3 regions of the Paenibacillus sp. P46E genome follow, and region 1 is predicted to be linked to each of the others. Evidence: riboswitches for the same ligand, from Rfam matches in the RefSeq annotation. Region 1 holds a riboswitch; each other region holds the start of a gene.

What was found. A riboswitch is a leader RNA that binds a small molecule or an ion and turns the genes downstream of it on or off. The one in region 1 is predicted to bind cobalamin.
Region 2: another riboswitch for cobalamin. It lies ahead of A3849_RS02210 (anaerobic ribonucleoside triphosphate reductase); the one in region 1 lies ahead of A3849_RS07900 (S-layer homology domain-containing protein).
Region 3: another riboswitch for cobalamin. It lies ahead of metE (5-methyltetrahydropteroyltriglutamate--homocysteine S-methyltransferase); the one in region 1 lies ahead of A3849_RS07900 (S-layer homology domain-containing protein).

The regions. Positions count from the first base shown of each region.
Region 1 covers NZ_LVYZ01000030.1:17,947-25,474, forward strand. Annotated here, with positions in the region: gene A3849_RS07900 (S-layer homology domain-containing protein) at 1-2,271, opposite strand, end outside; cobalamin riboswitch at 2,455-2,658, opposite strand; gene A3849_RS07905 (GAP1-N2 domain-containing protein) at 3,436-6,513, opposite strand; gene A3849_RS07910 (hypothetical protein) at 6,510-7,528, opposite strand, start outside.
Region 2 covers NZ_LVYZ01000002.1:189,628-197,155, forward strand. Annotated here, with positions in the region: gene A3849_RS02195 (sugar phosphate isomerase/epimerase family protein) at 93-869, opposite strand; gene A3849_RS02200 (MTH1187 family thiamine-binding protein) at 907-1,215, opposite strand; cobalamin riboswitch at 1,512-1,743, shown strand; gene A3849_RS02210 (anaerobic ribonucleoside triphosphate reductase) at 2,054-4,039, shown strand; gene nrdG (anaerobic ribonucleoside-triphosphate reductase activating protein) at 4,036-4,551, shown strand; gene A3849_RS02220 (ribonucleoside-diphosphate reductase subunit alpha) at 4,668-7,001, shown strand; gene A3849_RS02225 (ribonucleotide-diphosphate reductase subunit beta) at 7,231-7,528, shown strand, end outside.
Region 3 covers NZ_LVYZ01000028.1:95,729-103,256, forward strand. Annotated here, with positions in the region: gene A3849_RS06960 (FtsX-like permease family protein) at 1-1,842, shown strand, start outside; gene A3849_RS06965 (DedA family protein) at 1,857-2,480, shown strand; gene A3849_RS06970 (undecaprenyl-diphosphate phosphatase) at 2,636-3,496, shown strand; cobalamin riboswitch at 3,699-3,912, shown strand; gene metE (5-methyltetrahydropteroyltriglutamate--homocysteine S-methyltransferase) at 4,058-6,346, shown strand; gene A3849_RS06980 (DUF1540 domain-containing protein) at 6,419-6,571, opposite strand; gene A3849_RS06985 (DUF4349 domain-containing protein) at 6,921-7,528, shown strand, end outside.

The sequences.
Region 1 (7,528 bases):
CTTTGGCGTGTTGTCGGCAACGTACCCGGTTACTGCTAGTGTGTATATTTTGCCGGGCAGACCGTCCTTAAAGCTGGCTGTGCCTTGACTGTCCGTAGTGACGGATTTGCCGCCAATGGTAACCTGTACACCCGTCGCCGGGGAGGTTACCGGATCATTGTTGAATGTGGCTGAATTCCACACCCATTTTTTTTGCGTCACGGTAACGGTAAAAGCCTCGCCCGGCTTAGGTTGCGCTGGACTGACCTGTACCTTATCCACCACCTGGGTATCCGCACCGGCATAATACACCAGCACCCGGTCGGATACCTCCAGTACGTAATCCCCCATCCCTACAGACGGGTAGATCCATTCGCCGCCCCGCTGCACCGCAAAGCTCCAATAGCCCTTATACGTGCCGCTCTCTATTCCATTAATCGCCGAGACATAGCTGCCAAAAGAGGATTCTGTAATCTTCAGCGGAATATTCCCAGACTCAGCGAGTTTCTTCAGCGCTTCCAGTGCATTATACGCCTCCAGCGTACCGTCGATGACTGGTCCCTGTGGACCTTCAACCGACAGATAAGCCGCTACATTCTTGGGAGCGATCTTCAAAGGCTGCGTATATTTCGCAACTGCAGGGGCCTTCCCCGGAGCGTAGCCGGTCACAGCAAGCGTATAATCACCTGCTGGAATTCCTCCGGTAAAAGCTGCAATGCCTTTTGCATCTGTTGTGACCGTATGATCCCCAATCGTCACCTGTACCCCGGCAGCGCTTGAGGTTACCGGACTGGAAGTGGCTGTGGTATTATTCCATACCCATGTTTTTTGGGTGACCGTGACGTTAAAAGCTTCACCCTCTCTAGGCTGCACCTTGGAAAGGGCTACTTGATCTACAAGCTGTGTATCGCTGCCGGCATAATAAACCAGCAGCTTGTCCGACTCCTTCAGCTTGAAGTCTTTCATGCCTACATCGACGCTTGCCCATTCACCGCCGCGCGAAACAGCATACATCCAGCCATCATACCCGCCGTAGATCCCGGCAGAGATGCTGCCGATACCCGTAACATAGTTACCGGAAGGGTTCGTAACCGGCAGGCCATTTGCCGCAGCTACTTTGTCCAGCGCCTCGAGTACATTCCCTGCATATGCGCTGCCCTGGCCCAGTGTCTTCTCAGGGCCTTCGATCGTGAGCGGCACATAGACTAACGGATTCTGCGGTGCCTGCTTGGAAAAGTCATACAGTTTGCCGTTCGTTCCACCGCTGAACAAGCTGTAAGCCACCAGCGCCTGGAGTCCCTGCTCCGTGGCCAGCACATTGGCACTGCCGCCTTGATTATGGGCAAAGGCACCACTCTCCAACCGGAAGCTCAGAAGTCTGCTGATCAGATCTGCTTCGTTCTTGGTGAACTCGTCACTGGTGGGGTCTACGCCATAAGAAGACAGGGCAATGATGGCCTGGGCCACACTTTCACTGCTGTCCCCATAACCGCCGCTGGCATCCTGTTTGGCAGCCAGCCAGGCTACGGCTTTTTGTCCGGCTGTCGCAACAGCCGGGTCATTCTTATGAGCAGAGAGTGCGGTCAGGACGATGGCCGTCATATCCGGATCGCTCGCTCCCGGGAACAGAGCGAAGCCGCCGTCACTGTTTTGCTTAGATAGAATTTCGCTTAATAATGATGTCTGATTCCATTTGGCATCCCCTGGAAGTGTATAGCTTCCGGAATCCAGTGCCAGCAATGCATATACCGGAGCATTCAGCGACTGGCCGCTAATTTTGTCACTGTTGTAGATGCGCTCCAGCAGATTGTACCCTGCCCCCGAACCGCTTCCGGCAAAGTTCGCCGGATCCCCGCCGGTCGCCCGCACAGCAAGTACAATCCGCGCATAATCCGTAACATTCGGGAAGGTGCCTCCCGCAGCCTGCACCTTCTGTGCAAGCGACTGGGCATAGCTCTCCGGCACCCGGTAGCCCGCCTGGGCCAGGCCGATTGCCTGCCACTCCGAAGTCACACCGCCGCTAATAACATATTCAGCAGCTGTATACGTTGCCTGCGAGACCGTCACCTGTCCCCCGGAATCCGCTGAAGTTAGTGCCGCTACTGCTTCTCCGTCCGCAGCATGGTCAGCCGCATACACAGCGTCTGCAACACTATTCGTTACCTTGTTAACGGAGGCTCCTGCCGCAGCAAAAGCCTGTCCCGCCGGAACCACAGCGGTACCTGTAATCGAAATAACCAGTAATAAGACCAGACCAAGTACAAAGGACTTGGCAGAATACAATGTCTTCATCGTCAACCTCTTTCCTTTTTAATGAAATGTGGATTGTAGTGCACTGCAGGGGTAACCTTAACAACATAAAGACCACCCTTGTTCAGGGCGGCCCGGAAGAATACAAAGTGAAGGCTACGGCGCTCCTAAGCTCCGGACTCCATCCATCTGCATATGTTCCGCATTCTTACCCCACGAAGAATAGAAACGTTCACGAAAAAGGCAGGTCTCCTGGCTTATGCCTCATTGCTGCTCTTGGCCTTCCCATCCTTCTACCGGACAGTGGCCGCTCTAAGAGCCGCTCCGCATTTACAGTGGCGGGACCGCGCCGGATTTGCACCGTGCTTCCCTTTTAAGCCGATTCTGATTCTGTGAAGCAGAACCGGCACCTTCTCCATAACCTATTAAATTTTAATATCCATAATCATATCCAGTATTCCCTTGTATGTCTATAGACAAGCTGTTTCATAGTGGCTTGGGAGGTTCGCAAACTTGCAACAATCCTTCTGCCGGGTGTCAGAGCCAGTCTCCCCTGCCCACAGTAACAATGAAAAAACACAGCACATCGCCAAAGTCCCCCGCTTGTAAAAAGCTAAGTGGGCAGCTTATCGGCAGCAGGTAAGCGGCAGGTAAGCGGCTTGCAGGATCGTTGCCCTCCATGAATAACTAGAGGGGGCAATGCCTGCCTGTTCAGCAACAAGCCAAATCAACGGCACTTTCAAATAAAACGGTCAATGCAACTGTAACAGCGGCATTTCTGCCGTTATTTCCGAGCATATTTATACTTCAGGACGAATATACTCAGGCTTCCCCGAAGAAAGCTACTCTCCTTAGTTTGTGGGAAAAAGTATCACTAATAGAGCTCACTTGGTTCATGAAGTAACCTATGTGGGAAAAAGTATCATTAATCCGGCTGAAATCGGCGTTATAGGGTGAATGAGTCTGAATCAGGTGTACAAACTCCAACTAAAGTCATTTGCAGAGAGAATTCCAGCTAATTAGTTTACCTTTTTCCACTTCACCAAGTTCACTATGCGCTTCTTATGCCGCTCAAGAATTGAACTTCCCCGGTTCAACTCATATACACCATAAATCAGCAAAAATCCCGAACTGCACGCGCCCCATATTCTCGGCAAATCGTGCTGTTCAGGATAATGTGTTGAAAACATATTCTACTGCCACGCATCATTCGCTGTCCGTATCACCAGTTGCCTTAGGCGAAGGTTCAGCGCTTGAAGAAGTGTCCACCCCGGCGCTCGGGGTGCTGTCTGCTGCCTTGCCCGAAGCCGGCTGCAGGATCAGCTTGTACTCCCCGGCGATAATCATGTCGCCTGCGGCCAGCTTCGCACCGGCCTCCAGCTGCACCGTCACCTCGAACGCGGATGCCTCCGGCACCGCTCCCGAGGCTCCGGGAGCTCCCGGCGCGGTGCCTCCCGCCGCCGGAGAAGGCGTGGCCGCGCCGGCGTTCCCGCCCGCGGCCCCCTTCACACCAGCGCTCACAGTCGCGCCGGTCTTCTGTCCGGCACCCGTGTCGGTGCCGTCAGTCGCTGCAGGCGCGCTTGCCTCCGCGCTGCCTTCTGCTCCAGCGGCTGCATCTGCGCCGCTGTCAGACCCGGCCGGCGCACTCGCATCGGCGCCCGGCTTCGGCGACACGACCAGGCAGCTGCCTGTCGTCGCCGTGATCTTGTAGTCCTCCGTCACATCGCCGGAGGACACCACGCTGATCTCCGCCGGTTTGAAGGCGGAGCAGTCGGCGGCAGCAGCAAAGGTGAACACCAGGCTGCCGCCTGTTGTTCCGCCGCCCAGCCGGACGGTGGCGGGAACTGGAGCAGCAGCCCCGCCTGTGGCGCTGGGCTGCGCACTGCCCTCCGGCAGGGCCGTGTCCGCAGGGTCCGGCCGGAGCACGCTGAACGCGATCATTACGGCGATCAGCACAATACCCAGCACGCTGCCGGAGATCAGGAGTCGAAATCGGCTGCGGCTGACCCACCGCGCCAGCGGCGAAGCCAGCTGGGAGCGCGCTTCGTTGTATACATTTTGCAGCGCCGGGCCCGCAGCGGCGGCATAGCTTTTGCGGAAATCGCGGCTCTTGAACGCCTCGCGGTCGCTGCTCAGGAAATACTTCAGAATAGCCCGGCGGTAACCGGGCCACAGCTTTTTATTTGAAATAGAAAATAGCGGATTGCCCTGCGACCAGGCCAGGAAACGGTAGACCCTCTCTTTGTCGTCGCCCGCCTTACGCTTTATTAGTTCCATCAGCGTCTCATAATCCAGCGGTCCATCCTGTCGCTCGCTGCTGTGATAGAAGGCCAGCGGTACACGTTCGAACGGTTCAATATGGTGCGATTCCTTCAGCCAGCGCCGTCCGAGCAGTTGTACATCATCCAGCTCTCTCGGCGATAGTCCGGCAAAAATCTCTTCTGTCGGCTTCTCCTCCCCGAACCAGCGGTACGCAGCCCGGAGGGCGTTCGCCTTTTGCCGGGTAATTGCGTCCAGCGGCGGCTGCCAGTCGGTAACCTCGCGGTAGCGCAGAAAAGAAATCTCCAGCAGCTGCTCCTGAGTCAGCTCGTCCAGCGAGACCCGGTTCAGCAGGAAGCGGTCCGCAGCCGTCATCAGTTCCTCCAGCAGCGACAGGGCTTCGGGATAGAGCCCGCTTCCTCTGCGGCGCTCCTTTTCCGCTTTGTCTACGGAATCATGGATCGCCGCTACCGCCGCTACCGGATCAGCCTCCCGCTGCAGCTTCTCCAGCAGGTACTCCTTGACGGTATCGCGGACAAACGACTGCTGCAGCGCTTCCGGCAGGAACCTGCCAAAGTGTACTACAAAGCGCAAAATGTCAGCAGACCTTGCCGCCGCAGACAGCCGGGACTCCATATAAGGCTCCAGCAGCGCCCGGCGGAAGATGGGCTGGGCCAGCACTCTTTTGAAGAAAGACGCACTTAGCTCATCATTGCTCTCAATCATACCGTAAGCTGCTGCCAGTGCGTCTTCACGGCCGGCAGACTGGGCATTCAGCATGCCGTTGATGAAATAATCGACAATTTTGACCCGGTAATTATGGTCCTTCAGCGTGAAGTACTCCACAAACTGCTCCATAATCTCAGGAACAAGGATGCCTTTCTGCCGGATCAGGTCATATTCGCGGTCAAACCGTTCCAGGAACATATCGTTCAGCCTCACCCGGGAAATGAGCGCACCCTCCGGCTTCAGGTAGGACAGCAATCCGCCCAGCACCGCCTGCTTGTTCTCTGTATATAGATCTTCATTGCCCTGCTCGATCTCATAAAATACCGCCAGCTCGTTGTACAGCGCGAGTGACAGCTTGCGCTCCACGCTCTCCCCGGGCAGCAGCGAATCGGCAAAATGTGCGAAATCTTCCAGTCCGCGCTCCGGCTGTTTCAGTGTTTTCCAGGCCAGCTCGGCATAGGGCTGACGTGAATCACCGAAGTCCGCATTCATGATCCGGCCCGAAGCGAGATCGAACACAAAATCCTTCTCGATGCTGCGGTCGCCAGGGCGGAGCGAGCCTTTTTCCACGAAGGTCAAATGGATATATTTACGGCTTTTCGGCTCGCTCGCATAGGTGATCACACCCAGTCTGCGGCGGAAATCATAAGGCAAAGATGCAAAAAGCACCTCCGTCAGCTCCACCGCGCGCCGGGATAGCTCTACAATCGGGACATCCAAAGCAATATATATTTTTTTCTTCCCGGCCACAGAGACCATCACTGCCTGGAGCAGCGACTTGAACAGCTCCTCTGTAATGCCGAGCGCACTCAGGATCATCAGCGGATTCGTATTCCGCTCCTGCTGCAGGACAGGAACAGCCGGAAGCTCCGGCAGTGTCCCGCCCAGCTCACCTGCATAACGGCCGGCAAAATCCGCATGGAGGAAGTCCCGGTAACCCTCCAGAATCTCCTCTGAGCGGATGGGCGGCACCACGAAATTATGGGCAAAAAAAGCGCTCCGCTGCCCTGTGAAATCCGCCGCCAGATACCGGCTCTGCCCAATGACCGTATCATTCGTCTCCGTATGGAACAAATGCAGCGCGGCCGGATACAGCTCCTCATTCTTCTCACCGCGCGCCGTCAGCTCTGCCGGAGCATCGTAGAGGCAGAAGGGGTGCAGAATTTTTTTGACAAAATTATTGTCCAGGCTCTCCGACTTCGCTACTGTATCGAATCCTTCTGTCGCCCGGTACACCCCGCGCCGCTCCCGGGTATACATCTGCTGGGTGATCATGGACCCTGAAAATCTGTTCACGGCCCGTCGCTCCCCTCAATATAGCTCAGCTTGTGCAGCAGCCAGATGAAAGGCTCGTCCACACGGATCGGGCTGACCACACCTTCAATCTTCTGATTCACGGGATTGCTGCCCAGTGCCGACACGGCAAAATACCCTGTATTCGCAAAATACACATCCATCGTATCCTTGAACGGCCGGTCCACCTTCTCTATAAAGCGGCGGATTTCACCGTCAATGTTGTGGAACTCATCCAGATTCAGCGTTTTGCGGTGTACATAGTTATTGAACACATTACTGTTGGACTTAATATAGTCGCCGTCCTCATCCTTCAGTGAATGGAGCATGTCGCTCTTGGCGAGCACAACTGCGGTCGGGATATCGGTTTTGCTCTTCTCCTGATAGGCGATGAAATCACCGAACATGGTCAGTACCACATCGCGCGGTTCGTCATATTGCGAGACCCATTCGCCCGGACGGTCCCCGAAGTTGATGCGGATCTTCTCGCGGATCGAGCGGATCTGCAGCGGATCGACCATGAACAGGATACCGGCGGAATTCTTGATATGCTGTCCGTGCAGCCCGAGATAATCCTGATCGACCATACCTTCACCTGCGACATCGAAGAATACCAGCGTCAGCGGCGGCTTGGACTCATCCTTGAATACAAATTGGAAAATAAACGGCTCCTGCATTTTCTCTTTCTGGGTCGAAGCCAGCAGATCCCCCCGCTCGAACAACGGTTCTTCATACAGTGTGCGGAACTTGCGGCTGATCTCGGCATTCAGCGGCATGCAGGCTGCGTCAAAATGCCCCGCCGTCGTATGCTGTAGCGTATGGATCAGCGAGGTCATGTACACCGACTTCCCGACCTGGGAAGCGCCGATGATCGAAATAATATTACTTGGCACCTTGCCTGCGGTCACGGGCAGCTCATTATGGCAGGACGGGCACAGCCGTCTGCGTGTAAGCACACCATAGCGGTCGGTGATGCCGGTCAGCACATGGTCCGTATAGTGGTGATACTCCTCCGGAA
Region 2 (7,528 bases), on a different contig from region 1:
CCTCTGGGGAAAAACGCAACCCATTCTTTCACAATGCTGGGCCCGTGATTTCTGCAGGGCCGCGCTGCGGAGGGGAATCGAGTCCCTCAAAGTTATCCCAGCATTCCCCGTCTGCGGAAGTAATCCAGTGCCAGCCTTGCACTCTCCAGAGAGGAGGAAGCAAAGACTTCCTGCTCCACAATATAGTGCCGGATACCAGCGTCATCCGCAGCTTTGAAGACACTCTCGAAGTCCACCTGGCCCTTTCCAAGATCGGCTTCTTCATGGCCCGCACCAAAATCCTTGATGTGGACCAGCGGAACGCGCCCGGCGTAACGGGATACATATTCTGCCGGTATGGCACCGCCTACATGCACCCAACCCAAATCAAACTCAGCCAACATATGCTCAGCCGGAATCCGCTCCAACCAGATGTCGATCACAGCCTGCCCGTTGACCTGCTTGAACTCAAAGTCATGGTTATGATAGCCGTACTTCAGTCCCGCCGCCCGCACAAGTTCAGAAGCCTTTTCAAAGAAAGGCACCAGTGCAAGCACATCGTCCAGTGCCGGATGCTGCGGAAGCGGCGCTGAAGGCGTAATGATATATTCCAGCCCCACCTCCCGGGCATATTCAATCTCTCTGGATAACGCCGATTGCATCTTCTCCAGGCTGCTGAAATCCAGTCCGACATGTGCCGAAGGAGCCGCCAGCCCCAGCTCATCCAGCGTTCTGCGCAGTTCGGCAGCCGATACGCCGAAATAACCGGCAAATTCCACCGACTTGTATCCGATCTCCGCCACATTGCGCAGTGTACCCAGAAAATCCTTTTCGGCCATATCCCGCAGTGTATACATCTGTATCCCGACCTGCTGATTCATTGCCGCCATAGAGGACACGCTCCTTGTGTGCTGTAATTATTCAGAACTATTCCGCCTGTAGCTTGCGCTCCACCGATTCCAGCTTGCTGCGGCTTGTGGAGGGCTTGTCGCGCCGGTCATCAATCTTGAGCGAGGTGGACACCCTCTGCGCTCCGGCAGTAAAAGGGGACTCGTGCAACGCTTCAACGGCCGCCAGAATCCGCGCCAGCGGTCCCTCGATGATTGTGCCCATGGATGTCAGTTCGTAAGTTATACCTTCCACTGTCTCCAGCACGCGCTGCATATCCGCCACGTAGCTGCTGAGACTGGTACTGCCTGTACCAATCGGTATTACGGTTACTTCACCAATCGCCATTCTGAAATCCCTCCTATATAAGCTTCGTTATATAAGTCTCCAGTCCCCTCTATTGTAGCAACTCCCGCCTCCCCCCACAAATCACCCCTAATATGGGGACAATTTATGAACTGGAATCGCCAAAATTTACACACAAGTTGTGGATTACCTGTGGATGAACTGTGGACGAATACTGCGTTATCTGTGGATGGGCTGTGGATCATTTGTGAGTAAACGGGCAGAACCCGCCCCCGGCGCGGACTCGCAAAAAAATGTTTACAAACACAAGATATTGGGTTATTTTTATCTAGCGACAACAAAATATAGTGGAAACAGGTGCTTTGCTCTCTCACGAGGGATGAAGCTTAATAGGGAAACGCGGTGCAAATCCGCTGTGGTCCCGCCACTGTAACCGGATGTTCTGCAGGCTTCCACAAGCCCTGCGGAGCAGTATCTGGAGGCTCACGCCACTGAGGGCATTGCCCCTTGGGAAGGCGCCTCACAGGATTCACCGGAAGCCAGGAGACCTGCCTGTTTCCGGACACCATCATTTACGCCTGCGAGGAACAGGAGAGGTGTCCGCATGCGGCCTGCACAAGCAGATTTAGCCTTCCCCCCAGGATGGGAAGCAAGGCTGCCGATACCTGAATGCGATAAGCCTTATCGCACTCAGGTATCGGCTTCTGCGGGAAAGCTTCTTTCCATGGAGACCATCCGTAAATATCCGGTTTCGGTTATTTGCGTTACGCATCCGGGCATTTTCCGCCGTCCTCGGCGGGAGATGCTTTTTTAAGGTTTAAAACGGTTGCCTCACTACAATTAGAACATGTTTCATATACCGAGAGGAGAGAGCTATACAATGACGCTGCTGGAGAAACGGTACAACGGTGAACAAGCTGCACAGGAGGATCTATTAGAGGAAGTCATCCATTTGGGACGCGATATTATCGACAGCCGGGATTTGGATCTGCTGCGCGAGAATGCCAATTTGAACGGAGAGAGCTTCTCCGGCAAAATGAGCAAGTTCGGCAGTGAATATTCCAAATGGTATGCCCGCAACTTCACAATGCCGCCGCAACTGGTACAGGCTACCCTTGATAACGTAGTGTATGTCCACGATCTGGACCAATACGCGATCGGAACCACCAACTGCATCTTCATCCCGTTTGAACGGCTTCTCCGCGAAGGCTTCAACACTGGCAACGGCAGCGTGCGTCCTCCCAACTCGATCATGACTGCAATGTCGCTCGTAGCGATTATTTTCCAGTCTCAGCAAAATGCCCAATACGGCGGCGTATCCGCCAACAAGCTGGATTATGACCTGGCCCCTTATGTGACCAAGTCCTTTGCCAAACTGTTCCGCAAGGGACTCGAATATTTCGAAGAAGGACAAGCCGGAGAGCATCTTGGCGAAGTCACTATGAGCCGCAGCGATCTGGCAGAGCTGTATCCGCGGGCCTTCCGCTTTGCCTTAAAAGAAACGGAGAGCGAAACGCTGCAGGCGGCAGAGAGCATGATACATAACCTGAATACGATGTCCAGCCGCTCGGGCGGCCAGATTCCTTTTACCAGCATCAACTACGGCACGTGCACCTCGCCGGAAGGCCAGCTCGTGATCAGCTCACTGCTGACCGCAACGATGAACGGACTCGGCAGCGGCGAAACACCGGTATTTCCAATCCAGATCTTCAAATGCAAGCAGGGCGTGAACCAGCAGCAGGGCGATCCGAACTATCACTTGTTCCTCAAAGCTGCCGAATGCTCTGCCCGCAGACTGTACCCGAACTTTGCCAATCTGGATGCGCCGCTTAACATGCAATATTATGATCCGGCAGACCCGGATACTGAATTTGCAACCATGGGCTGCCGCACCCGGGTGCTGGGCGACCGCTTCGGACGCAACCACTGCTCCGGCAAAGGCAACCTGTCCTTCAATACGCTCAATCTCGTGCGGCTGGGATTGGAATACGGCACCGCCACAGGACGCCGGCTTGCCGCCGACGAGAAAGGCTTCTATGACGACCTGAACCATTATATGGACATCGCTCTGGAAGGCTTGCTCCACCGCTTCCGCATCCAGGCTTCCCAGAAGGCCAAAGCCTCTGACTTCATGATGCGCGAAGGTGTCTGGGAGGGCGGCCAGGACCTGGCTCCCGAGGATTCGGTTGGCGAACTGCTGAAGCACGGCAGTCTGTCGATTGGCTTCATCGGCATGGCGGAGTGCATGAAGGCTATGTACGGCAAGCATCATGGTGAGGACATGGAGATCCATGCCAAGGCGCTTGCTATTGTCCGCCACATGCGGGAATACTGCGACCGTAAGAGCGAGGAACTGAACCTCAACATCACCCTGTTCGCCACACCTGCTGAAGGGCTGTCCGGCAAGTTCACTAAGGTGGACCGTAAAGTACTGGGCTCCATTCCGGGTATCACCAACCGCGAATACTATACGAACTCTTTCCACATCCCGGTCTACCATGAGCTGAGCGCTGCGCAGAAAATCAGCCTGGAAGCACCGTTCCATGAATACTGCAATGCGGGTGCAATCTCTTATGTGGAGCTGAATGGTAATGCTCGCAGCAACCCGGCAGCTTTTGTCAAGATTATCCGTTACGCGCTGGAACAGCAAGTCAGCTATTTCAGCATCAACCATCCGGTGGACCGCTGCTCGAACTGCGGCTACGAAGGCGTGATTGGCACCAATTGCCCTTCCTGCGACGCGCATGAGAACGATGTGCATATCCGCCGTCTACGCCGGGTAACCGGCTACCTGACCGGCGACTATCAAACCCGCTTCAATGCCGCCAAGCAAGCCGAAGTAAGGGACCGCGTTAAGCATCTATGAACATATGCGGCTACTACCCGGAATCGATCAATGAAGGAGAAGGCATGCGGGCCGTCCTTTTCCTCAGCGGCTGCCGTCACCGCTGCCCAGGCTGCTTTAATCCCAAGACTTGGAACTTCAATTTCGGCGAGCCGTTCACCCTGGAGCGTCAACGGGAGATCATTGCCGAAATAGCCGCGAATCCGCTGCTGGACGGATTGACACTGGCAGGCGGCGACCCTTTTTTCTCGGCAGAGGAGGCTGCGGGCTTCATTCAGGAGCTGCGCAGCGTGCTGCCGGAGTATCCCGTCTGGATTTACACCGGCTATACCTATGAAGAGCTTATAGTGACACCCGACTCACCCGAATGGAACCTGCTGGCCCTGTGCCAGGTCGTGATCGACGGACGTTTTGTGGAAGAGCTCAAAGACACCACCCTTCCCTACCGGGGAAGCAGCAACCAGCGCATTATTGATATTCAGGCCAGTCTCGCCGGTACGGAAATCGTACATTGGGAGCCGGCTGCCTTATAAATTCAGTTAACTTTCAAAGAGCAGGCCAAGCCTCGGAGCGGGCCGCTCTCTGCGCTTATATACTTCAATTTGTGATATTGAAAATTAAACCCAAAAATGAAAGGATGGTTGAACTTATGCCACAGCTCGTAGTGAAACCCGATAACCGCCAACTGGCTTTTGACGAAATCCGCATTTCCGTGTACGCCGACCGTATCCTGAACGGCCTTGATCAATTAAGCAAGGAAACTCTGATCCGTGGAGTGCAGTCTAAGCTGCGCCGTGATGAGGTCAGCGGAGAAGAGATCAGCAATGCTTTTACGATGAGTGCCCTTGAACTGGTTACCAAAGAGGAGCCGGACTGGAAGTTCGCTGCTGCGCGTTCACTGCTAACCTCCCTGTACAAGAAAGCTGCCGTCAACCGCCGCTACAAAGCTTACCCGGAAGAGCCTTACGGCGAGCTGTACCCGCTGATTACCGATCTCGTGAAGAAAGGCATCTACCGTGAAGAACTGCTGTCCCACTACACCAAGGAGCAGATTGAGGAACTGGGCAGCTGCATCGATTACACGCGCGACCTGCTGTTCGATTACATCGGCCTGCTAACCCTGTCGGACCGTTATCTGGCGCATGACTTTGACGGCCGCGTAATGGAGCTTCCACAGGAGCGTTATATGATTATCGCGATGTTCCTCATGCACACAGAGCCGGTAGAGAAACGTCTGGATCTGGTCAAAGAAGCCTACTGGGCCATGAGCAACATTTACATGACCGCTGCCACACCTACCATGTCTAATGCGGGTAAAAAGGTCGCCGGACAGCTCTCCAGCTGCTTCATCGACACCGTGGACGACTCGCTCGAAGGCATTTTCGACTCCAATACCGATGTGGCCCGGCTAAGTAAAATGGGCGGAGGCATCGGCGTCTACCTCGGCAAGGTGCGGGCCCGAGGCTCCGATATCCGCGGCCACAAGAACACCAGCTCCGGCGTCATTCCATGGATCCGCCAGCTGAACAATACCGCAGTCAGCGTAGACCAGCTTGGCACACGTAAAGGCGCTGTCGCCGTCTACCTTGATGTTTTCCATAAAGATATTCTTGCCTTCCTCGACCTGAAGCTGAACAACGGTGATGAGCGGATGCGTGCGCATGATGTGTTCCATGGCGTCTGCCTGCCGGACCTGTTCATGGAGGCTGTCGAAGCACGAGGCCACTGGAACCTCTTCTGCCCGCATGAAGTGAAGAAGGTGATGGGCTGGAAGGATGACCGCGGTCGCGCGCTGGGTCTCGAGGATTTCTATGACGAGAAGCTTGGACAAGGTGCTTTCCGTGAAAAGTATGCCGAAGCCACCGCCAATCTGGAGCTGTCCCGCATCACGGTTCCGGCCATCGACATCATGAAGCGGATTATGAAATCGCAGCTGGAAACCGGCACCCCGTATATGTTCTACCGTGATACGGTGAACCGCACCAATCCCAACCGGCACCAGGGGATGGTCTTCTCCTCCAACCTGTGCACGGAAATCATGCAGAATCAATCGGCAACCGTTATCGAGAGTGAAGAACTGGTTACCAAGGACGGCCAGACCCGGATCGTCATCTCGAAGGTTCCCGGAGACTTCGTAGTCTGCAACCTGAATTCCATCCACCTGGCCCGCGCGATTCCGGCCGGAGTGCTGGAGCGGCTGATACCGATTCAGGTCCGCATGCTCGACAATGTCATCGACATCAACAATATTGAAGTGCTGCAGGCTCAGTACACGAACAGCCAATACCGTGCGGTAGGCCTCGGCACCTTCGGCCTGCATCACCTGCTGGCGCTGAAGGGCATCCGCTGGGAATCCGACGAAGCCGTGGAATATAACAATCATCTATATGAGCACATTAACTATCTGCTTGTGCGTTCCAGTATGGAGTTGGCCCGCGAGAAGGGCCGTTATCCGAAGTTTGCCGGTTCTGACTGGGAGACCGGCGCTTACTTCACTTCGCGCGGCTATACCAGCGGCGAGCAGGAAGGTAAATACGTGACAACAGAACAGTGGCGCGAGCTGCAGCAGGAAGTGGCCGCCGACGGCATGCGAAATGCCTGGATGTTCGCGATAGCCCCGAACGGCTCGACCTCGATCATTGCCGGGTCCACCGCCAGCATCGATCCGCTGTACGAGCTGCTCTCCTATGAGGAGAAGACCACCTACAAGATCGCCAACCCGGCACCGGATCTGTCCGAGAAGACGATCTGGTATTACAAAACGGCGTTCCTGATCGACCAGAACTGGTCGATCCGCATGGCCTCTGCCCGTCAGCGTCATGTCGATCAGGGCCAAAGCTTCAACTTGTACGTGACACCTGACATCAAAGCGACCGATTTCCTGAACCTGCATCTGAACGCCTGGAAGGGCGGATTGAAGTCGACTTATTATGTGCGGAGCCGTGCCCTGACCATAGAAGAATGTGAGTCTTGTGCGAGTTAAAGACTAACTTTAATAGGGGACACTTGGAGTCACGGAGAGGAAATTTGGAACTGTAGGAGCGTTAGCGTTCGCCTTTGTCTGCGGATTTCCACCGCGAACAGCGGTTTAAATCAAGAAATCTGCAGACAACAGCGACCGGAAGTCCAAACATTCCTCGTAGTGGCGAATAAAGTGCCGGCTTTTAAAGTGACCAGATTAGCCCCGCAAAATACAGGAGGGAAACAATAACATGCAACTGCAAAAGATTTTTAATACCGAAGCCCCGAACCAGTCTACACGGATCATCGACGGGGAATGCTCAGGGATTCTGAACTGGAACGATATCCGTATGCCGCATATGTACAAGCTGTACAAGGTGCTGCTGCTGAACCACTGGATCGCCGATGAGATCCCGATGTCGAAGGATGCCCAGCAGTTCCCGCAGCTGGAAGCGGAAGAGCAGCGTGTGTTCAAGATCAACATCGCCCTGCTGGCGGTGCTGGATTCGATGCAAACGATGTTCGTCGGCGATGTGAAGCGTTATTTTA
Region 3 (7,528 bases), on a different contig from region 1:
CTGTTCATTTATCATCCGGCGATTTCGCAGGATATGATCCTTGGGACAGCTGCAAATACGATGATGGTGGCCGAGGGAATCATTTATGTCTTTTGTTCCCTGTTCGTACTCGTGTCAGTAGGTTCTTTCCTGCAATCACGTAATCTGGAGTTCGGGATTCTGCTGATGCACGGTATGACCAAACGGCAGCTGAACCTGATGGTATTTCTGGAAAATATGATGATTGGCGGATCTGCTATCCTCACCGGCACACTGCTGGGGCTTCTGCTGGGCAAGCTCTTCCTGATGATCGGGTCCGGGTTTCTGGGCATCCCCCCACTTACATTTCACCTGCCCTGGCAGGCGCCGGTGCTTACCATCTGCAGCTTTGTTCTGCTGTTCATGCTGATCTCGCTGTCTACTTTTGTTTTTATAGGGAATGAAGCACCGCGCGGCCTGTTCCAGGGCGGGCACAGAGGGAATGCGGAGCCAAAGGTATCCAAGGGGCTGGCGCTGATCTCAGGTCTGTTGCTCCTCTCCGGGTATGGTCTGGCGGCTGCCACGACAGCCACTACTGTAGAGATCATGATGGTTCCAGTTGTGCTGATTACTGTATGCGGCACGTATCTTTTCTACACACAACTCAGTCTGTATATCGTGGGGATGCTGCGGAAGCTGCGCCGCTTCTATTGGAAGCATACGCATATTCTCACGTTCTCGGGATTGTCGTACCGGTGGAAGGACAATGGGCGGATGTTTTTTATGGTCACTATTGTATCGGCGGTTTCCTTCACCTCGGTGGGAGTCTTCGCATCGATCCACACGCTGTCGCGGGAGCTGAAGCTGGATTATCCGGCGGCAGTCGGCTATGTAGCCAAGGGCGGGGGGCATGCTTCCTCGGAAGAGAAGGACCTTAGGGGGATTACTGCAGAGCTGGAGCAGCTGGGTCTGACTTACGAAACCCTGCGGATTCCGCTCAAAGTCGCAGCAGTCGCTTCGCAGACAGGACCAGACCATACACGTCAGCTGCCTCTGATGTCCTACAGTAATTTTAAGCTTGCTCTGGAGTATGCGGGCTTCAGCTCGAATGAACCGCCGCTGGAAGGCCGTGAAGGCCTGGTGATGATCGGTTCCCAGCGTGACCGGAGTCTGACCTCGGAGCGCTTCAAAGCAACATATACGCTTATACAAGGAATACGGATTGAAGAGACCGGCTATACGCAGCAAGTACCGGTTGCCGAATATCTGCTGCCGGAGCTGGATGGCAGGGGAGGCGGCGATTTCAGCGGGCTGGTGATCAGCGACAGTCTGTACAGCCGGGTGATCCCGGTGCAGCAGGATTGGTATACCGGCTTCTACGTGGATGATTTTGTCCGGACGGCGGGTGTGGCTTCAGAGCTCGCTGCCAAAGGGAAGGTTCCCTATGAAGAAAAGTCTGCTTATGCGGTCGTGATCAGCGGAACCTTATTTGAGATTCAGCGCACGCTGTACAGCACCATGCTGTTCGCTTCGCTGCTCGTCGGGATCGTCTTCTTCATTGCTGCCGGCAGCTTCCTCTACTTCCGTCTTTATATGGATCTGGATCATGACCGCCTGCAGTATTCCACCCTGTCCAAAATGGGTCTGACCGACCAGGAGCTGGACCGTATTGCGACGCTGCAGCTGGCACTCATGTTTTTCATTCCGGTGCTGCTGGCGGTTCTGCACAGCCTGTTTGCTTTTATTGCGCTTCAGCGGCTGTTCTATCTATCCATCGCTGCCGAGACCGGAGCTGTGCTGACCAGTTATCTGGCTGCCCAGACGCTGTACTTCTTTTTCATCCGCAGCCGCTATTTGCGCAACCTTAAGAAAAATCTCATCTAGACGGAGGGAACCGCATGAAAACATGGATTACGGATATTATGGAGCAGTTCGGATATGCCGGTATTTTTCTGATGCTGGCGCTGGAAAATGTCTTTCCCCCCATTCCTTCAGAGGTCATCCTGCCCTTTGGCGGATTTATGACTACAACCTCCGGACTCACGATACCGGGTGTCCTTATCGCCTCTACGGCGGGTTCTTTGCTGGGGGCAGCCATTCTGTATTGGATCGGCCGGATGCTGGATGTCAGCCGAATGGAGCGGATTGTGGACCGGTACGGCAAATGGATACGAATCAAGAAAAGTGATATCCGCAAAGCGGATGCCTGGTTTGATAAATACGGCTACTGGACGGTGCTGTTCTGCCGGATGGTGCCGCTGGTGCGCAGTCTGATCTCGATTCCGGCAGGAATGTCGGGAATGAAGTTCGGACTTTTTATGTTGTTTACGACGATCGGTACACTGGGCTGGAATACACTGCTGATCCTGCTGGGTGCTGCGCTAGGAGAGTCCTGGGAGGATATTGGAGGGTATATAGAGGCTTATTCCAGCGTGGTCTACGCCCTGATTGCCGGAGGAATTCTCGTGCTGGGACTGTTGTATTTGCGTAAACGACGTACCGCCGGCAAAGCCCGCGGGTAACAACACCAACGAATTCTATGCTTCCGAAGCAAGTTTTGAACGAAGTGATTTCATAGATGCGATGCTCACAAAACTAAGTTTATGCTTCCGAAGCAAGTTTTGAACGAAGTGATTTCATAGATGTGATGCTCACAAAACTTTTAGGAGGAGATTACATGGAGCTTTTGACTATAATTAAAGCAATCATATTAGGTATTGTTGAAGGTTTGACTGAATTTGCTCCGGTATCCTCCACGGGTCATATGATTATTGTCGATGATATGTGGCTGAAATCGCAGGAATTTCTCGGGAAATACACAGCGAATACGTTCAAGGTAGTGATTCAGCTGGGCTCGATCCTGGCTGTGGTGGTGATTTTCCGCAACCGGTTCATCGATCTTCTGGGTCTGAAACGGTTCAGCCGCAAAGAGCTGACAGCGGTGCCGGAAGGACAGCCGGCAGTGGAGACCGCGGGACGGCTGAAGCTGGCACAAGTGCTTGTGGGTCTTATCCCTGCCGGAGTGCTCGGCTTTCTGTTCGAGGATTATATTGATGAGCATCTGTTTTCGACCTCAACGGTGCTGATTGGTCTGGTCGTCGGAGCGATTCTAATGATCTGCGCAGACCTTTTCGCCCCCAAAAAGATCAAAACGGAGAGTGTCGACCAAATTACATATAGGCAGGCGCTATCGGTCGGTCTGATCCAGTGTTTCTCGCTATGGCCGGGGTTCTCCCGTTCGGGATCAACGATCTCCGGTGGTGTACTGCTCGGAATGAGCCACCGTGCCGCGGCCGACTTCACCTTCATTATGGCGGTGCCGATTATGGCTGGAGCCAGCCTGATTTCACTGCTGAAGAACTGGCAGTATTTCACTCTCGATGCACTGCCGTTCTTTATCGCCGGGTTCATCAGCGCATTTCTGTTCGCACTGCTGTCCATGCGTTTCTTCCTGAAGCTGATCAACCGCATTAAGCTGCTGCCGTTTGCAATCTACCGGATTGTTCTTGCTGCAGTGGTCTATCTGGTATGGTTCTAGAATAGAAAAGAATAATGCGGGCGGTGCCTTCCTTGGAGGGTATCGCCTTTTTGTCATGAGCACTGATCAAGATTCAGATGCCAAATCGGGCAAAAAGCTGTTTTGCTATAGCGAATGTGTATAGCTGAAATCGCCGGAATCTGTTGCGGATGGCAAAAAAGGTACAGTATGATGGCATCAGATTAAAGGATGAAGTTTTGAAAAGCGAATATAGGAGACAGGTGCCGGACGGAGTGAATGTAGCTTTTGTCCAGCTTAATAGGGAAGTTCGGCTCGAAACCGACGCGGTCCCGCCACTGTAACGGAAGAGTTCCAGCTTAATGTGTCACTGGCAGACAGGTAGATCCAGCCGGGAAGACTTGCTGAAGAACGATGACTCCGCTAGCCAGGAGACCTGCCTGACTCTGAAGCACTGCAGTACCTACGGAAGATAGGGAGGTGTTCGGACGTTATTCCATTTAGAAGATCAATGGGCGTCTTTCCCTGTGGCTTATTTTTCGGGAGAGGCGTCTTTTTATAAGGATATACAACAAATAGCGAACAGATGAGGAGCAGATTTCAATGACAACTAAATTGATCACCAGCAATCTGGGATACCCGAGAATCGGCAAAAACCGTGAATGGAAAAAAACGCTGGAAGCGTACTGGGCCGGTAAAATTGGCGAGCAGGAGTTCCGTGCTGAAATGGCGGACATTCAGCTTCAGCACCTGCGGTCGCAGCAACAGGCCGGTATTGACCTGATCCCGGTGAATGATTTCACCTTCTACGATCATGTGCTGGACACAGCCGTTATGTTCGGCATTGTGCCGCCACGGTATGATTATGACGGCGGGGCTGTCCCGCTTGATCTATATTTCGCCATGGCCCGCGGCAATGCGGCCGCCCCGGCCTGCGAGATGACCAAATGGTTCAATACGAATTACCATTATATCGTGCCGGAGATCGGCAGCCTTACACCCCGGCTGACTGAGAATAAACCGCTGGCCGCCTATCGCTTCGCCAAAGCGCAGGCTGGCATTGAAGGCAAGCCGGTTATCGTGGGACTTTATACCTTTCTCAAGCTGTCCAAGGGATTTCCGGCTGCGGACATCGGGGAGGTTGCCGACCGTTTCCTGCCGGCTTATATTCAGCTGCTGCAGGAGCTTCAGCAGGAAGGTGTAGCCTGGGTGCAGATCGACGAACCAGCCATCGTTATTGGATTGAACGCGGAAGATATTGCCTTGCTGAAGACCATTTATAGCGAGATTTCCGCTGCAGTCCCCGGCTTGAGTCTGATTCTGCAGACTTATTTTGAAGCGGCTGAACCCTTGGAAGCATTGCTTGAATTGCCGGTACAGGCCATTGGCCTTGACTTCGTCCATGATGGCGGCACGAATCTGGAGGCGATCGGACGACTTGGCTGGCCGGAAGATAAATGGCTGGGCGCTGGCATTATCGACGGACGCAGTATCTGGCGTGCAGACCCTGATACCAAGCTTGGATTGATTGAGAAGCTGGCTCTTCATGTGCCGCTGGACCGGCTGATTCTTCAGCCATCCTCCAGCCTGCTCCATGTGCCGGTAACGGTGCAGAGCGAAGGGAAGCTGAAGCCTGCAGTGAAGCAGGCGCTGGCCTTCGCCGACGAAAAGCTGGCAGAGCTTCGGCTGCTCGCCGCAGCCGCAGGCGGTGACAACGGAACGGCCGAGGCGGGGCTTGCAGAGAGCCGGGAAGCGCTGGCCGTCTTCCGTGCACTTCCTGAACGCGGCCGCCGGGATGTGGCCGAGCAGGTCCGCCGTCTGGACGAACTTCAGGACAGCCGGAGCCTGCCGTTCGCAGAGCGAGTGCAGCTGCAGCAGGAGAAATGGCGTTTGCCCCTACTGCCGACAACAACTATCGGCAGCTTTCCGCAGACGGCTGAGGTCCGCCAGGCGCGACTCAAATGGCGCAAAGGGGTGTGGAATGAGGAGCGCTATGATACGTTCGTCCGCCGCCAAATCGCCGAGGCAATTACACTTCAGGAGGAGCTTGGTCTGGATGTGCTGGTACATGGTGAATTTGAGCGGACGGATATGGTGGAGTTCTTCGGGGAGAAACTGGGTGGCTATCTGTTCACCCAGAATGGCTGGGTGCAATCCTATGGCTCGCGCTGCGTGAAGCCACCGGTGATTTACGCGGATGTCGCTTTTATCCAGCCGATGACCGTCAAAGAAAGTGTCTATGCCCAGTCTCTGACGAAGCTGCCGGTAAAAGGGATGCTGACCGGACCGGTAACTATCCTGAACTGGTCCTTTGTACGTGATGACCTCAGCCGCGAAGAGGTTGCGAAGCAGATTGCCCTTGCTCTCCGTTACGAGGTTCAGGCGCTGGAGGATGCCGGAATTGAGATGATTCAGGTGGATGAGCCGGCTATCCGCGAAGGACTGCCGCTGAAGGCGGAAGATCATGAGTATTATTTGAATTGGGCTGTACGGTCCTTCCGGGTAGCCACGAACCATGTGAAGGACACCACGCAGGTTCATACACATATGTGCTACAGCGAATTTAATGACATGATCGGGGCGATCTCGGCTATGGATGCGGATGTGATCTCCATTGAGACTTCCCGCAGCCATGGGGAGCTGATTACTGCTTTTGAAGATCATGATTATGATAAAGGCATTGGACTGGGCGTCTATGATATCCATAGTCCCCGTGTTCCGGAAGTAGAGGAGATGACGCAGAATATTGAGCGCGCACTGCGTGTACTGGATGCCGGACAATTCTGGATTAATCCAGACTGCGGGCTGAAGACACGCGGCTGGGAGGAGACGGAGGCGGCACTTCGCAACATGGTTCTGGCTGCAGGTAATGTGCGGAAGAAAAACGCTTGATAATCATTCTCAATCTTGCTAGAATAGAAAAAAGAAAAGAAGGAACCGTGGAGGGTCCCTTCTAACCTTAACTTATTTGCTTTCAAAGGTTTTACAGTCTGTTTCTTCAGCTTGTGAAGGCTGCTTCGAGCTGTGGTAGGCAACGAAGATGGATTCGGCGTTACATTTGTCTTCTTCAGCCCAGTACGTACAGGAGTTGACTGCGCACTTTACGTCTTTTGCCATGAGGGTCTCACCTCCCTTTGTCGTGAAATGGCGGCGTTCGAAATGAATAATAGACTGATCGGCAAGGTGGAGCTTGTCCGAGCAGAACCTAACCCTTATTCCTTGTGAATATAGGGTTTTTGGTGTTACCTTCCTTATAAAGACAACTTCATTGCAGCAAATAATGTAAACGCTCGCAAACAAAGATAACGGCTAATTAAATGGAAAATTTACCGAATTCCTGCAACCTTCCAGCTTTTGGAACGTCAAAGACTTTAACGCGAAAGATGCCTACAGACAAAAAGCTCTTCGCTGGCAGCAATCTGTACAAAAGAAGCGGAAATTCCACTACACTTTTGGAGGAATGGGCATGCAAAAAAGGGGTCTGCATTATCTGTATTATGTATTGGGACTAATAGTGTTTGCTATCGTTTTGACAGGGTGCGGGGCTGGAAGCAATAATGATTCTGCAAGCCGGTCGGAGATGAAGGCAGACAATTCCAGCACGGCAGAAGGCTTCGACGGCGCAGCAGACCAGAACACTTCAGCGAATGCTGCACCGAAGGATCAAGCAGTGTCGGCTGCAGCTGAAGCTCCTGCGGCTGAGGGAGACAAGGCTGGCGGAGGAAGCTCAGCAGTGAGCAACACGGATGCAGCGCGTGCAGCTGGAGGAACAGCCGGTTTTACGGGAAGCGATGTTGTGGCAGGACTGAACAAAAAGCTGATCTATCACGCCAGCCTAACGATGGAAGTAACGGACTATGCTAAAGCGCAGACAGAAGTGCGCAATATGGTGACGCTTGCAGAAGGCTATATTGTTGAATTTTCGGAGAATACCTCCGAATATGAGCATGGCGGAGCCTTTATTCTGAAGGTGCCTGCTTCGGGATTTTCTTCCTTTCTGGACCATTTGGAAAAGATCAAAAACGTGAAGCTTCAGCATAAAATCCAGGGTCAGGACGTTTCAGAGGAATATGT